DNA from 3 places in the Halomonas sp. HAL1 genome. Region 2 is predicted to be linked to each of the others. Evidence: predicted binding sites of a transcription regulator. Region 2 holds the regulator's gene; each other region holds the start of a gene.

Region 1 (4,180 bases), 1.3 Mb from region 2:
TATATCATTTATCTGGCCTGCAAAATTGCCCGCTCCAACGCCGATTTCAGCACGCCCGCTAACGTCCCTCGGCTGGTTAGTTATCGCGATGGGTTAGTCATGCAGTTACTGAACCCCAAAGCCATTGTCGCCACCCTTCCGATTACTACACTGCAATTTCCTGCCGCTGGCATTCATGGGCTTAGCCTAGTGATGTGGGCGTTCGGGCTTGCCATGCTAGCCGCGGGCGCGCCTGGCAGTTACGTAGTGATGGGCAGTTTGGTCGGCCAGCGGATTAAAAACCCAGCCGTTGTGAGGCGCTTTAATGGGCTAATGGCCGGGCTGTTGGTCGCCGTGGCGTTTTCGATCGGGTTTGAGCATGTATGGCTGCCGCTTACCTCTTCTGCCAGTTAGGACGTTAGCTGATTGCTCAGAAAAAAAGCGCCCTGAGGGCGCTTTTCATAACGGCTAGCGGTTAGAAGGAGGTCCATTTCTCGGTGTCTTGCTTGCCACCAATCACATGAGTCGGCAAGCTTTTAGTGGCTCGAGGCTGGCTGTCACGCGGTTTTGGCGTAGCAGGTAGCGCGCGTTGGTTTTGGCCGGTGGTCGCTCCTCTAAAGAACGACACCTCGTTCAACAACGACTCTGCTTGGCTTTGCAGTGAACGCCCTGCCGCGCTGGACTCTTCCACCAAACTCGCGTTCTGCTGGGTGACACTGTCCATTTGCGAGACAGCGGTATTGACCTGATCAATGCCTTGGGCCTGCTCTCGGCTGGCGGTGGCAATCTCACCCATCAATACCGAAACACGCTTAACGCCATGAACGATACCTTCAAGCGACTTGCCTGCTTGGTTGACCAGGTTTGAGCCGGTGTCGACTTGGCCGATACTGTCCTCGACGAGTTTCTTGATGTCTTTCGCGGCATCAGCACTGCGCCCTGCCAGGTTACGTACTTCGTTGGCCACCACCGCAAAGCCACGCCCTTGCTCGCCCGCGCGGGCGGCTTCCACTGAAGCGTTCAGCGCCAGCAGATTCGTCTGGAAGGCGATTTCATCGATCAAGCCGACGATACCGGCAATCTTGCGGCTTGAGGCATTGATACCTTCCATCGCTTTGACGGCTTGACCTGCGATCTCGCCCCCGGCGTTGGCTTGCTGGCTGACTTCATGCACGAGCTTGTCTGCTTCGGAAGCATTGTCTGCATTCTGACGCACGGTCGAGGTGATTTCGTCCATCGAGGCCGCGGTCTCTTCGATATTTGAGGCCTGCTCCTGAGTACGGCGGCTGAGATCGTCGGTGCCTAGCACGATTTCATCGGCGGCGACATTCACGGACTCGGCGTTATTACGAACGGACATGACCACCTGCGAGAACTTGGTTTCCATGCTCTTTAACGCCCTAAGCATCACGCCAAACTCGTCCTTGGCTGAAGCGTCGACGTTGTTATCGAGCCTGCCTTCAGCCATGGCATTGGCGAGTGCTTGCGCCTTGCCCAGCGGCGTCATGATGCCGCGAATCAACCACATTGAGAGCAGGATGCCGAAGATGATTGCCGCCACCATAACGCCTATAACGAAGTTGCGCGTCCAAGCATAGTCACTTGCTGACTGCTGGTTATTGGCGGCGGCTTGGGTGCTGTTGTGGGTCATGAGGTCCTGGATCGCCTTAAGCACTTTGGCATATTCAGAACGTAGCGTGGTGGTGGCAATCTCTCTTGCGGCATCATAATCATTGCCGATCATTGCCGCGTTAATCTCGTCAATACCAGCGCGCAAACTGGCTAACGACACGACAAAGCTTTCGGCTATCGCACGCTCTCGATCATCAGAAACTCGCTCGGGGAAGTAATCATCCCAAGCGGCGTCGATAATGGCGTCGTTCTCCGCGACCTCTTGTTGCGTCGTGATGGCAGATGCTGGATTCCGATCACGCTGTTCGGCCGTCACTTTTACCCGGTTGCCGAGCAGTGCTTGGTTGACCTTACTAAGATTAGTCAAGGTGATCACGTTCCCCTCATAAGTCCTATTGAGGGCATCGTTGGTTTTGCTGAGACTGGAAAGACCGATAATACCGACGACGATTAACATCAGGATGCACGCGCCTAAACTTACGGCTAGCCGCAGTTTAACGCTTCGATTTAGAAGTAGCATGGGAAGGTCTCGTGAAAGCCCGCAGCGCGCTGCATTGGGTAGGTGGAAGCAATCTCAGTAACCGCATGCGCTCAGGTAAAAGCGCATATTACGAGTAACGTTGATGCATTATCGGCACGCGCAAATAAAAGTTTAATTTTTTTTAATTTATAAATCGCCAATTTCTTATGTCATTACATGCTACCCACCCCTTTGATGGTCATTAACTTATCATCTGCATGACACAGCTTTGTCACCTAGGAGCGCTAACGTTGCATTGTAAGTCACAATAAAGTGAGCTTATACATTGCAGAAGGTGATCCAATGGAGCCTGTTCAATCCTCTGACTTAATGCTCCGCATCGAGAAAATGGGGGTGACATATCCTGGGAATGTTCTCGCACTTCGACCCACCACCGTCGATTTCCACAAAGGCGAGTTTACGGTTCTACTCGGTCTTTCCGGTGCAGGTAAATCTACGTTACTGCGCTCCCTCAACCACTTGGTGCGGCCCAGCACCGGCAAAGTGATCTCGGCCGAACTAGGTGCGCTCGAAACCATTACTACGGTACGCCGCCATCGGTGCAAAACCGCCATGGTTTTCCAGCACCATCAGCTCATTGAACGCCACACTGCGCTCCAGAATGTGCTGACGGGTCGGCTTGCTTACCACAGCACCTGGCGCAGTTTGTTTCCGCTACCCAGGCAGGAACAGGAGCTTGCCCTGCACTGCCTGGATCGCGTAGGCCTGGCTGAGAAGGCGCTTACCAGGGTCGATCAGCTTTCCGGAGGGCAGCAGCAGCGCGTGGGTATTGCTCGTGCCTTGGCGCAGCAGCCCGCCATGATCTTGGCGGACGAGCCAGTGGCCAGCCTTGACCCAGCCACGTCGGAGCGAGTGCTAACGTTACTGCGAGACATATGCCGTGAAGATGGTATTACCGCCATTATTTCGCTGCACCAGTTGGAATACGCCCAGCGGTTCGCTGACCGCATTATCGGTTTAGCGAATGCCCAGATCGTTTTCGATGCGGCCCCCTCCCAGCTAAAGCAATGCCACCTTAATGAGATCTACCACGGTGCGAAAGGGACTGCGTCCGAAGCCGCTGACACCCCTGAACCCAACCTTTCATCTACACATCCTTCCCCGATAAAACTGGAGATTGCCCAATGAAACCGCTATTCAGCTTTTTCTTCGCCATCTGTCTTATGATTGGAATTGTGATGCCAGCCATGGCGGCGGACGCTGATCCAAATCCGGATCTGTTAAAAGTCGCGCTACTCCCCGATGAAAATGCCTCCGAACTGATCAAACGCAACCAGCCATTGAAAGACTATCTTGAAAGCACGCTTGGCAAAGAAATTGAGCTAATCGTCACTACAGATTATTCCTCCATGATCGAAGCCATGCGCTTTGGTCGCATCGACCTCGCCTACTTCGGGCCCCTCTCCTATGTGATGGCAAAAAGCAAAAGCGAGATCGAGCCCTTTGCGGCCATGATTGTGGATGGCAAGCCCACCTACCGCTCCATCATCATTGCCAATGTCGATTCCGGCGTTGAGTCCTATGCCGATATCGAGGGCATGAAGATGGCCTATGGCGACCGAGCCTCCACTTCAAGCCACCTGATTCCCAAAACCGTGTTGCTTGAATCGGCTGGTTTGGAAGCAGGCGAGGACTATGAAGCCCATTTCGTTGGCTCCCATGATGCCGTGGCGGTGAACGTTGCCAATGGTAATGCAGATGCTGGGGGACTATCGGAAGTAATCTTTGAACATGTGATGGACCGCGGCCTGATAGATCGCAGCAAGGTTAGGGTGTTGGGTCACAGTGGGGAGTATCCGCAGTACCCCTGGGCGATGCGTTCCAACTTGAACCCGGAACTCAAGCAGGAGATACAAGACGCTTTCATTAGCATTGATGATGAAGAAATCCTGAGCAACCTAAAAGCCGAAGGTTTCGCCGTTATCACTGACTCCGATTACGATGTGATCCGGGAAATGGGTAGTCTGCTCGACCTTGACTTCGCCAAGATGTAAGGGGGCATTATGAATCAGACCAAAACGGATCCGC
Region 2 (4,180 bases):
GCCAAATGCCAAAAAACAGGATAAAGCAATTAAAAATCAATGTATTAATTAAAACAAGCCAAGCTGTAGCGTTCTGTTAAAATAGAAATACCAAGCTTAAAAGCTGTGTAAAAATGGCACATGAGTAAACTCTTACCAACCTTACATGCCAATATTACACACCTTTACAGGTATGGTGCGAGAGGTCGCTTACGGAGCCCTATACAAGACGTGAAGCGGGAAATGAGCAGCGAAAAAGCGCCCCTTTACCCGGGTGGGATTCAATCTGTAATTGCGCATCGTGGCGTAATAGTACGTGCTTAACGATCGCCAAGCCTAAGCCCGTGCCGCCAGTTGCGGTGCTACGGCCTTTATCGACACGGTAAAAACGTTCGGTTAGTCGGGGAATATGGACGGGATCGATGCCTTCACCATTGTCTTCCACATCAATACAGCCGCCGCCAGTCGCGCTAGCTTTCCAGCGTAAGGTGATGTGGCTACCTGCTGGCGTATAGCGAACGGCATTGAAGGCGAGGTTAGAGATGGCGCTACGAATCTCCTGTTCACTACCCAGCAGGCGTGCATCGCTTTCAAGCGCGACAGTAATGGTATGACGCTGATTCGACAGCGCCAGCGCATCATCACAGATGCTTTGTAGCAAAGGCCCTAGCGACAGCGGATGGTGATCTTTCCCCCCCTGGTCGATTTCTAACCGAGAGAGCAGCAATAGATCATTGACCAGGTTTTGCATTCGCTGCGTCTGTTCCTGCATCTGGTTGATGCTTTTGCCCAAACGCGGAGGCAACTGGTCAGCAATATCGCTGTAGGTTTCCAGATAGCCGGAAAGGACGGTTAGCGGCGTGCGCAGCTCGTGAGAGACGTTGGCAACAAAGTCGCGCCGCATCTGTTCCAGGCGATGCAAGCGCGTGATATCCCGGGCCATTACCAGCCGTTCATCGTCACCGTACAGGGTAATTTGATACTGCAGGATTCGACGCTCGTCAATCGGCGATGTCAGCGTTAGCGGCTCGCCATACTCCCGCGCATTGAAGTAGCGGATGAAACTTGGCTCGCGCAGTAGGTTGGTAATGTGCTGACCACGATCATGGGCAGTTTGTAGCCCTAGCATGTTCGTTGCAGCGCTGTTCCACCACTCTAGATCACCGTGGCGGTCGAGCATGACCACACTGTCACGCATCGCTTCAGACGACTCTTGAATACGGGCCAAGGTAGCACGCAGCCGACTTTGCGTTATACGCTGGCTTTTCTGATAGCGGTATAAACGATCAAACAATTCACCCCACATACCGTGAGCGGCAGGCGGCTCATCGTGAGGATGTAGGGTTAGCCATAAATAAAGTTCGCGTAGCTGCCGCAAGTGATAAAACAGACATACTGCAAGCCCTGCCGCAAGCCCTAGCCCTGCTGAGCCCAATAACCAGCCTAAACAAGTACCCAGTGTGGCCAGCCACGCTAGACGCCACAGTTCACGGCTCCATAGGCGCACATTTACACCCGTGCAGAGAAACGGTATCCGGTACCCCGAACCGTTTGAATCAGGTTTTGATGCACATCGCCCAGCGCTTTTCGTAAGCGTCGAATATGCACATCGACCGTACGCTCTTCGACATACACATTACCACCCCATACTTGGTCAAGCAGTTGGCTACGTGTGTAAGCGCGCTCTTGATGGGTCATAAAAAACTGCAGCAGACGATACTCGGTCGGACCCATTTCCAACGCTTTACCGTGAGCGCTTACCCGGTGGCTTACCGGATCAAGCAACAGGCCATTAATCTCAATCGGGTCCTCAACGCCACGCGGTGTCGCACGACGCAGCACCGCTTTCAGCCGTGCCACCAATTCGCGTGGAGAAAAAGGCTTGGTGATGTAATCATCGGCACCGGCTTCAAGCCCTTGGATCTTATTATCCTCTTCGCCTTTAGCGGTCAGCATAATAATCGGGATCTCGGCGGTAGCTTCTTCGCGCTTCAAACGCCTAGCCAGCTCAATACCGCTGGTGCCAGGCATCATCCAGTCAAGCAGCAATAAATCAGGTTGGTGGTCAACCACCATGGCATGAGCATCCTGGGCGTTATCTGCTTCGAGCACACGGTAGTCAGCCATTTCCAGCGCTACCGCGATCATCTCGCGAATCGACGATTCATCATCGACAATCAGAACGGTTTTGGCGGTCATACCAGAGCCTCACGGTGTGCAAAAAAGCCAGTTCAAAGAAAAACAGTTCAATGACATGTCAGTGACGATAACACCATGACTTGATGACAGTTACATGACAATGGCAGTTACTGACCCGCCGCAGGCCACCAACTTAGCGCAATACCAGTAAAAATCAGCAGCCCCGACCAGTGATTATTCAGAAACGCCTGGAAACAGGGATCCCGCTCCTGATAACGAATTAAGCGCTGCTGATGCAGGAAAGTTGCCGCCATTGCAGCGAGCCCTAGCCAAAAGAACCCACCTAACCCGACCCGCCAGCCTACCCATGCCAGCAACCCCAGGGTGGCTACCTGGAGTAGGCCGATTATCAGGCGATCCGCGTCGCCAAACAGCACGGCTGTCGATTTAATGCCAATTTTTAAATCATCGTCGCGATCGACCATGGCGTATTGCGTGTCGTATGCCACCGTCCATAGCACGTTTGCACAGAAAAGCAGCCATGCTTCCAACGGCACATGGCCCAGCACGGCGCCAAAGGCCATTGGAATTGCCCATGAGAATGCCGCCCCCAGCACCACCTGGGGAAAATGGGTATAACGCTTCATGAACGGGTAAATAACTGCCAGAAATACCCCGCCCAGCGAGAGCAGCACCGTAAACCAATTAGTCAGTAGCACCAGAATAAACGCTGCGGCCACCAAACCAATAAACAGCAATTGAGCCTCGGTTTCGCTGATTCGACCTGTGGCGAGCGGGCGATGCTTAGTGCGTTTCACATGGCCATCGAAATGGCGATCTGCATAATCGTTCACCACGCAGCCAGCCGCGCGCATGACGTAAACACCGGCCACAAAAATCAGCAGCACATCACGGCCGGGTACCCCTTCAGCGGCAATCCACAGCGCCCAAAGCGTCGGCCACATCAACAGCCAAGTGCCAATGGGTCGATCCAAACGCATCAGCTGTATAAAATCTGCCACGCGAGCCCATCCCTTCGGCCGCAACAGTGAACGATCCATGCTTACCTCACGAAAAATAAGATGCAGGCGCTAGCCTAGCGCGATGGCAGATCAAGGTCATCCGCCATCGCACGCAAAAAATACTCCTGCACCAATAACGACAGCCCACCGTGATTACCGCCGTGATAAAACACTGAACGTCGGCCCCAGGTACAGTCACTTTCGATACCGTTCATACGAGCAAATAAGGAGGATTGGGTAGTGGCCTCAAGCGGCCCGCGAATTAAACCTGGCTGACGAAATAACCAACTGCCTAGCGAGCGCTCACCTAACCCTTCCAAACGCTGGCCCTTTAACTGAGTAAGCGGGGCGACGGAGCGCGCCACCACCCACGGCGTTTCATCCAAGCACAGCGCGACTTCACGCAGCCATGCATAGCGTTTGGGAGCAATGCCCAACGCCCGTGCCTCATCCGCTCGCGGCCAGCCTACGCCCTGGCGTAGCAGTCGAACGCGAAACTGCTTTTCACCTCCTGCGGCTATTAAGCGGGCGGTTAATGAGTCGGTTGAGGCAACCCACTGCCACCAGGAAGTACTCATGGCAGGTCGCGCCGCATCAACGGGCCGCCAGCGCGAAAAGTGAGGAGTTTGCCGAAAAGCTGCAGGCGTCACCAAGTTCTCCAGGGCAATAAACGGGTCGGCTAGTGTAACATGCAGCACTAACAGGCTTTTGTTTCAGCGACTTTTTTGGTGTCTGCATGCCCACCTCACAACCAGAGCTCTCTTCATCCCACGCTGCGCTGGTCATTATTGGCACGGGAATGGCCGGGATTGGCTTAGCCCGGGCACTGCGCCGTCTCGGTGACCAGCGGTCAATCACGTTGATTAGTGCTGACAGCGGTGACGATTACAGCAAACCGTTACTCTCCACCGGCTTCGCTAAAGGCCTAGCGCCCAACAAACTGGCCCAGCGAAACGCTGCCGAGCTGGGCGATGAGTTAAACGCCCGCATCATTACCCACACCCCCGTGGCGGCACTGGATGTGGATAACCGGACACTGC
Region 3 (4,180 bases), 310 kb from region 2:
GCTTTGTGCGCTAATCCAACGCGTTCAAGCGATGTCATAGCGCGTTCACGCAGTTCATGGCTTGCAACGCAGGCGAGAGAGGAGAGCAGGCCAAAGCGTTGTTGCCCCATGGCGCCATACAGCACGTTTTGAAACACGCTGACGTTTTGCACTAGGTTAAATTGCTGAAAAACCACGCCCACCTTGCGCCTCAACTGACGTAACTTCGTTTTGGAACGGTGGTTGAGGGGCTCCCCAAAAATGGAGATATTTCCTTGGTCATGAGGCGCTAATCCATTCAAACAGCGCATCAGTGTCGACTTGCCGCAGCCGTTTGCCCCTAAGAGGATGACGCACTCGCCTTTGCTAATCTCCAGCGTTAAGCCACGCAGTACGTGCAGTTCGCCATAGCGTTTATGCACGTCTTGGACGCTGATAGCCTTCATAAAAAAACCTCCTGCGCTAAGGTCAGGAGGTGAGTAAGGTCAATATTCATGGTAAAGCCTACCTAAAAGCAGCACATCCCTGTGCTGAAGTGAAACAAAAGAGAGAGATGCTTACAGGGAGATGCCGGCTGCTTCGTATGCACGGCGAACCACGTCGTAATCTTCGTTGGTACGGTCAAATCCGAGTGAAGAGTCGCGGTTTAAAAACTTATCTTCGTTGCGATCTGTCGCAATCAGCGCACTCCAAAGCGTATCGGCATTGGTTCGGAGTGACTCGCGTAGGGCTGTTTTGCAGGCATCATCCAAAGAGCCGCGCATAACGACTGGGTCACCGGGCAATACATCGCTCTGGGCAATAACGCGATACTCGCCATTGGGGTCCATGGCTTGAATTTCATCGATATCCCGGTTGCCGCCGCCCATGGCATCTACGTCACCGTTGACCAGCGCGGCAATGCGCGCATCACCGGCCATAATAATTTCCAGATCGCGTTGAATGTCTAAGCCCGCGTCGACCAACATCTGGCTCGGGAAAATGTGCCCACTCGTAGAGCCTACGTCTTTCAGCGCCACGCGACGGCCTTCAAGGTCTTCAAGCGTTTCGATATCGCTGTCAGCGGGGACAAAAAAGCTGCTGCCGTAGTGCGGGCGTTCAATGGCAAACAGAATTTCAATATCGCTTTCGCGATCAAACAGAACAAACTCAGAAGGTCCGGCGAAAACAAGCTCAACATCATCGTACTGCAGTGCGGTGCCTGCGGCGGTGCGGTTGCTCAGGCTGAACATCTCCAGTTCAAGGCCAGTAGTGGTTTCAAACGCTTCGGCAAAGGGGCCAAAGGCGTCTTCTAGGGGCCCCATGCCTTCAATACCGGTATCGGCCATGCGAATGGGATTAGGGCAAACATTGCTTAAATCGTCATTGGCCAGCACCGACGGCGCCGTAAAGGCGGCGGCTCCTGTAATAGCTAGGCTCAAAGCTGCGTTTCGAATACTCAATTTACAAATATTGGCTTTATGCATTAGTTGTCATCCTGTCGGCGAAATATGTCTATATTCAAGTGGTAGTTAGAGTGGCAGCCGACAATGAAGGTAAGGTGTAGTTAAGATGACGTTCTCGTCACGGATTTATGACAGCCTCTCTGCTCCACCTTTATTGCTAAGCTGCCAATGCATGAATATGGAGCTAGCCATAAAGAGCGTTTCCAGCGACATGATTCGGCAGAGTAACGAATCGGTATCTACACTCGTAACTCCGATAATTGGTTCAAGGAGGAATCTGATGAAAATGTATTTACGTTTCGGCGCTATGATCGTGACGGCGACCGTGATCATGTTGGGATTGATGTACCTGAACACTTACCAGCTGGATCATGTCACTTTTAGTGAAACCCGTACCTACATGGCTATTGTCATGGGTGCCACGATGGCAGTGGTCATGCTGGGTTTCATGCTTGATATGTACTCTAAAAAGGGCGTGAACCTGGCTATTTTGGTGGGCAGCATCGTGGTCTTTGCCGGGGCGCTTTGGTTGGTGCGTAGCCAGCAGACGGTGGATGATGTTTCCTATATGAAGGCGATGATTCCGCATCACTCTATTGCCATTCTGACCAGTGAGCGTGCTCAGATAACCGATCCCCGCGTACGCGAACTCGCCGATTCGATTATCGAGACCCAGCGGGAAGAGATCGCAGAAATGAAAGCATTAATAGCGGATATTGAAGATGAGTAATAACGTTTAGTGAAACCGCTACTGGTGGGTAGGTTGGAACAAGATTATCGAAATTCAGTTGGCGGGTAGTCGGTCGGACATTGGCTTGGAAGGCGCTATGCCTCGGTTCACGCATAGCGCTTCCAACTTTTATGTCGGCCGGTGCCCTGTCACTCCTCATCAATGATACTTTTAAAACCACCGAAAATGAGTCGCTTGCCATCAAACGGCATTGGATTAACATCCATCTGCAAGCGCGGGTCTTGCATGACCTTGGCCATTCCTTCATCACGCACGGCCCGCGATGGCCACTCTATCCAGGAAAAGATGATGCTTTCGTCATCCTTGCGTTTGACCGCCATGGAAAAGGAGGTCACTTCCCCTTCGGGGACATCGTCTCCCCAGCACTCCACGATCCGCAGTGCGCCGTGCTCCTTGAAAACAACGGCCGCGGCACGGGCATGCTCAATAAACGCATCTTTATTAGCGCTGGGCACGGCAGCGACGAAACCATCTACATAAGGGTGTGTAAGCTTGCTCATGGCTGTTCTCCTATTACTGTTTTATTGTGCTTTAGGGGGGAGTTCTCGAACGGGGCGTACCTCAATGCTGCCCAGCCGGGCTGGTGGGATGCGGCTAGCCAGCTGCAGCGCCTCATTCAAGTCGTGGGCTTCGAGCAGGTAGAAGCCGGCCAACTGCTCCTTGGTTTCCGCAAAGGGGCCATCGGAGATTAATGTCTCGCCATCGCGTACACGCACGGTGGTAGCGGTTTCTACTGGCTGTAACGCTTGTCCGGCTAGGTAGTGGCCGTTGGTGCTCAAGCGCTCTACCCCGGCGATACACTCCTGATTGAGGTCTTGCCATGCCTGTTCGCTCATGGCGTTGATAATCTGCTCTTGGTAATACACCAGCGCAACGTACTTCATGGGGAGTCTCCTGGTTGGTCAGGGTAGTGACTCTCTTTAGTCGTTTGGCATTGTCTTGAATCGACATAGCCTAAGCATTTTTTTATGGGGAATTTTCGAGCTCTGCCAATCGCCTGTTCAAAAACCGTTTTTCTGGATCCAGGGTGACCAATAGCAGCGCCTGTTGATAGGCGCTGCGCGCGGCCTCATGCTGGCCTTGGCGACGCAGTAAATCCGCTTTAGCGGCATAAAAGAGATAATAGCGGCTTATTTGCGGATGATGAGCGATGTCGTCGAGTAACTTCAGGCCGGTATCGGGCGCACCATTCATGGCAATGGCGACCGCACGATTCAGCGCCAGGATGGGGGATGGAAAACGTCGGCAGAGGGCATCGTAGAGCCTGACGATACGCCCCCAATCGGTCTGCTCTGCGCGGCTAGCCTGGGCATGTACGGCGGCAATCGACGCCTGGAGGGTGTAGTACCCAGTGGGGGTGAGCGCCAGCGCCTGTTCCAGCCACGCTATGCCGACGTGGATATCCTCCTGGCGCCATAGACGTCTGTCCTGAGCATCCAGTGTCACCAGTTCTCCGTCGTTATCCTGGCGCGCATCCCGGCGTGCATCATTAAGCAGCATCAAGGCCATCAGCCCAAATACCTCACCCTTGGGCAGTAGCCGTGTCAGCTCATTGCCCAGTCGCATGGCTTCTTGGGTAAGACTGATATCGACCACGCTGGCTCCCGTGCTGCGTGAGTAGCCTTCATTGAAGACCAGATAGATGACTTGGAGCACATCGGGTAGGCGCTCGGGCAGCTCTTCCTGGGTAGGTACGGCATAAGGAATATGCGCATCGCGAATTTTGCGTTTGGCTCGTACGATACGCTGTGCCAGCGTCGTAGGCTTCATCAGTAGCGCGCTGGCTACTTGCTCAGTGGTCAAGCCGCACATCTCGCGCAGCGTCAGGGCAATCCGTGCTTCCATGCTCAAACTTGGGTGGCAGCAGGTGAATAGCAGCCGCAAGGCGTCGTCTTCGATAGCCGTTAGCTCAAGATCCAGCGTCTCTTCTGTAGGTAACAGCTCTATGGGTAATAGCAAGTGAGCCCGACGGCGAGCAGTACTGCGTTGGCGGATTTGGTCTATT

The links. Region 2 encodes PhoB, which activates phosphate uptake and scavenging genes when phosphate is short. Its sites were predicted from a motif close to TGTCATANNNNTGTCANA; they were not measured.
Region 1: a site for PhoB is predicted at 2,351-2,368, ahead of phnC (phosphonate ABC transporter ATP-binding protein). Genes of this name have one in related genera too.
Region 3: a site for PhoB is predicted at 1,541-1,558, ahead of phnD (phosphate/phosphite/phosphonate ABC transporter substrate-binding protein). Genes of this name have one in related genera too.

The regions. Positions count from the first base shown of each region.
Region 1 is NZ_CP130610.1:2,864,869-2,869,048, forward strand. It holds gene Q3Y66_RS13495 (LysE family translocator) at 1-393, shown strand, start outside; gene Q3Y66_RS13500 (methyl-accepting chemotaxis protein) at 455-2,131, opposite strand; gene phnC (phosphonate ABC transporter ATP-binding protein) at 2,435-3,280, shown strand; gene phnD (phosphate/phosphite/phosphonate ABC transporter substrate-binding protein) at 3,277-4,146, shown strand; gene phnE (phosphonate ABC transporter, permease protein PhnE) at 4,156-4,180, shown strand, end outside.
Region 2 is NZ_CP130610.1:4,147,204-4,151,383, forward strand. It holds gene phoR (phosphate regulon sensor histidine kinase PhoR) at 200-1,486, opposite strand; gene phoB (phosphate regulon transcriptional regulator PhoB) at 1,489-2,178, opposite strand; gene ubiA (4-hydroxybenzoate octaprenyltransferase) at 2,286-3,179, opposite strand; gene Q3Y66_RS19305 (chorismate lyase) at 3,215-3,838, opposite strand; gene Q3Y66_RS19310 (NAD(P)/FAD-dependent oxidoreductase) at 3,877-4,180, shown strand, end outside.
Region 3 is NZ_CP130610.1:211,041-215,220, forward strand. It holds gene phnC (phosphonate ABC transporter ATP-binding protein) at 1-425, opposite strand, end outside; gene phnD (phosphate/phosphite/phosphonate ABC transporter substrate-binding protein) at 537-1,445, opposite strand; gene Q3Y66_RS01005 (DUF305 domain-containing protein) at 1,705-2,154, shown strand; gene Q3Y66_RS01010 (DUF1428 domain-containing protein) at 2,304-2,675, opposite strand; gene Q3Y66_RS01015 (YciI family protein) at 2,697-3,059, opposite strand; gene Q3Y66_RS01020 (RNA polymerase sigma factor) at 3,142-4,180, opposite strand, start outside.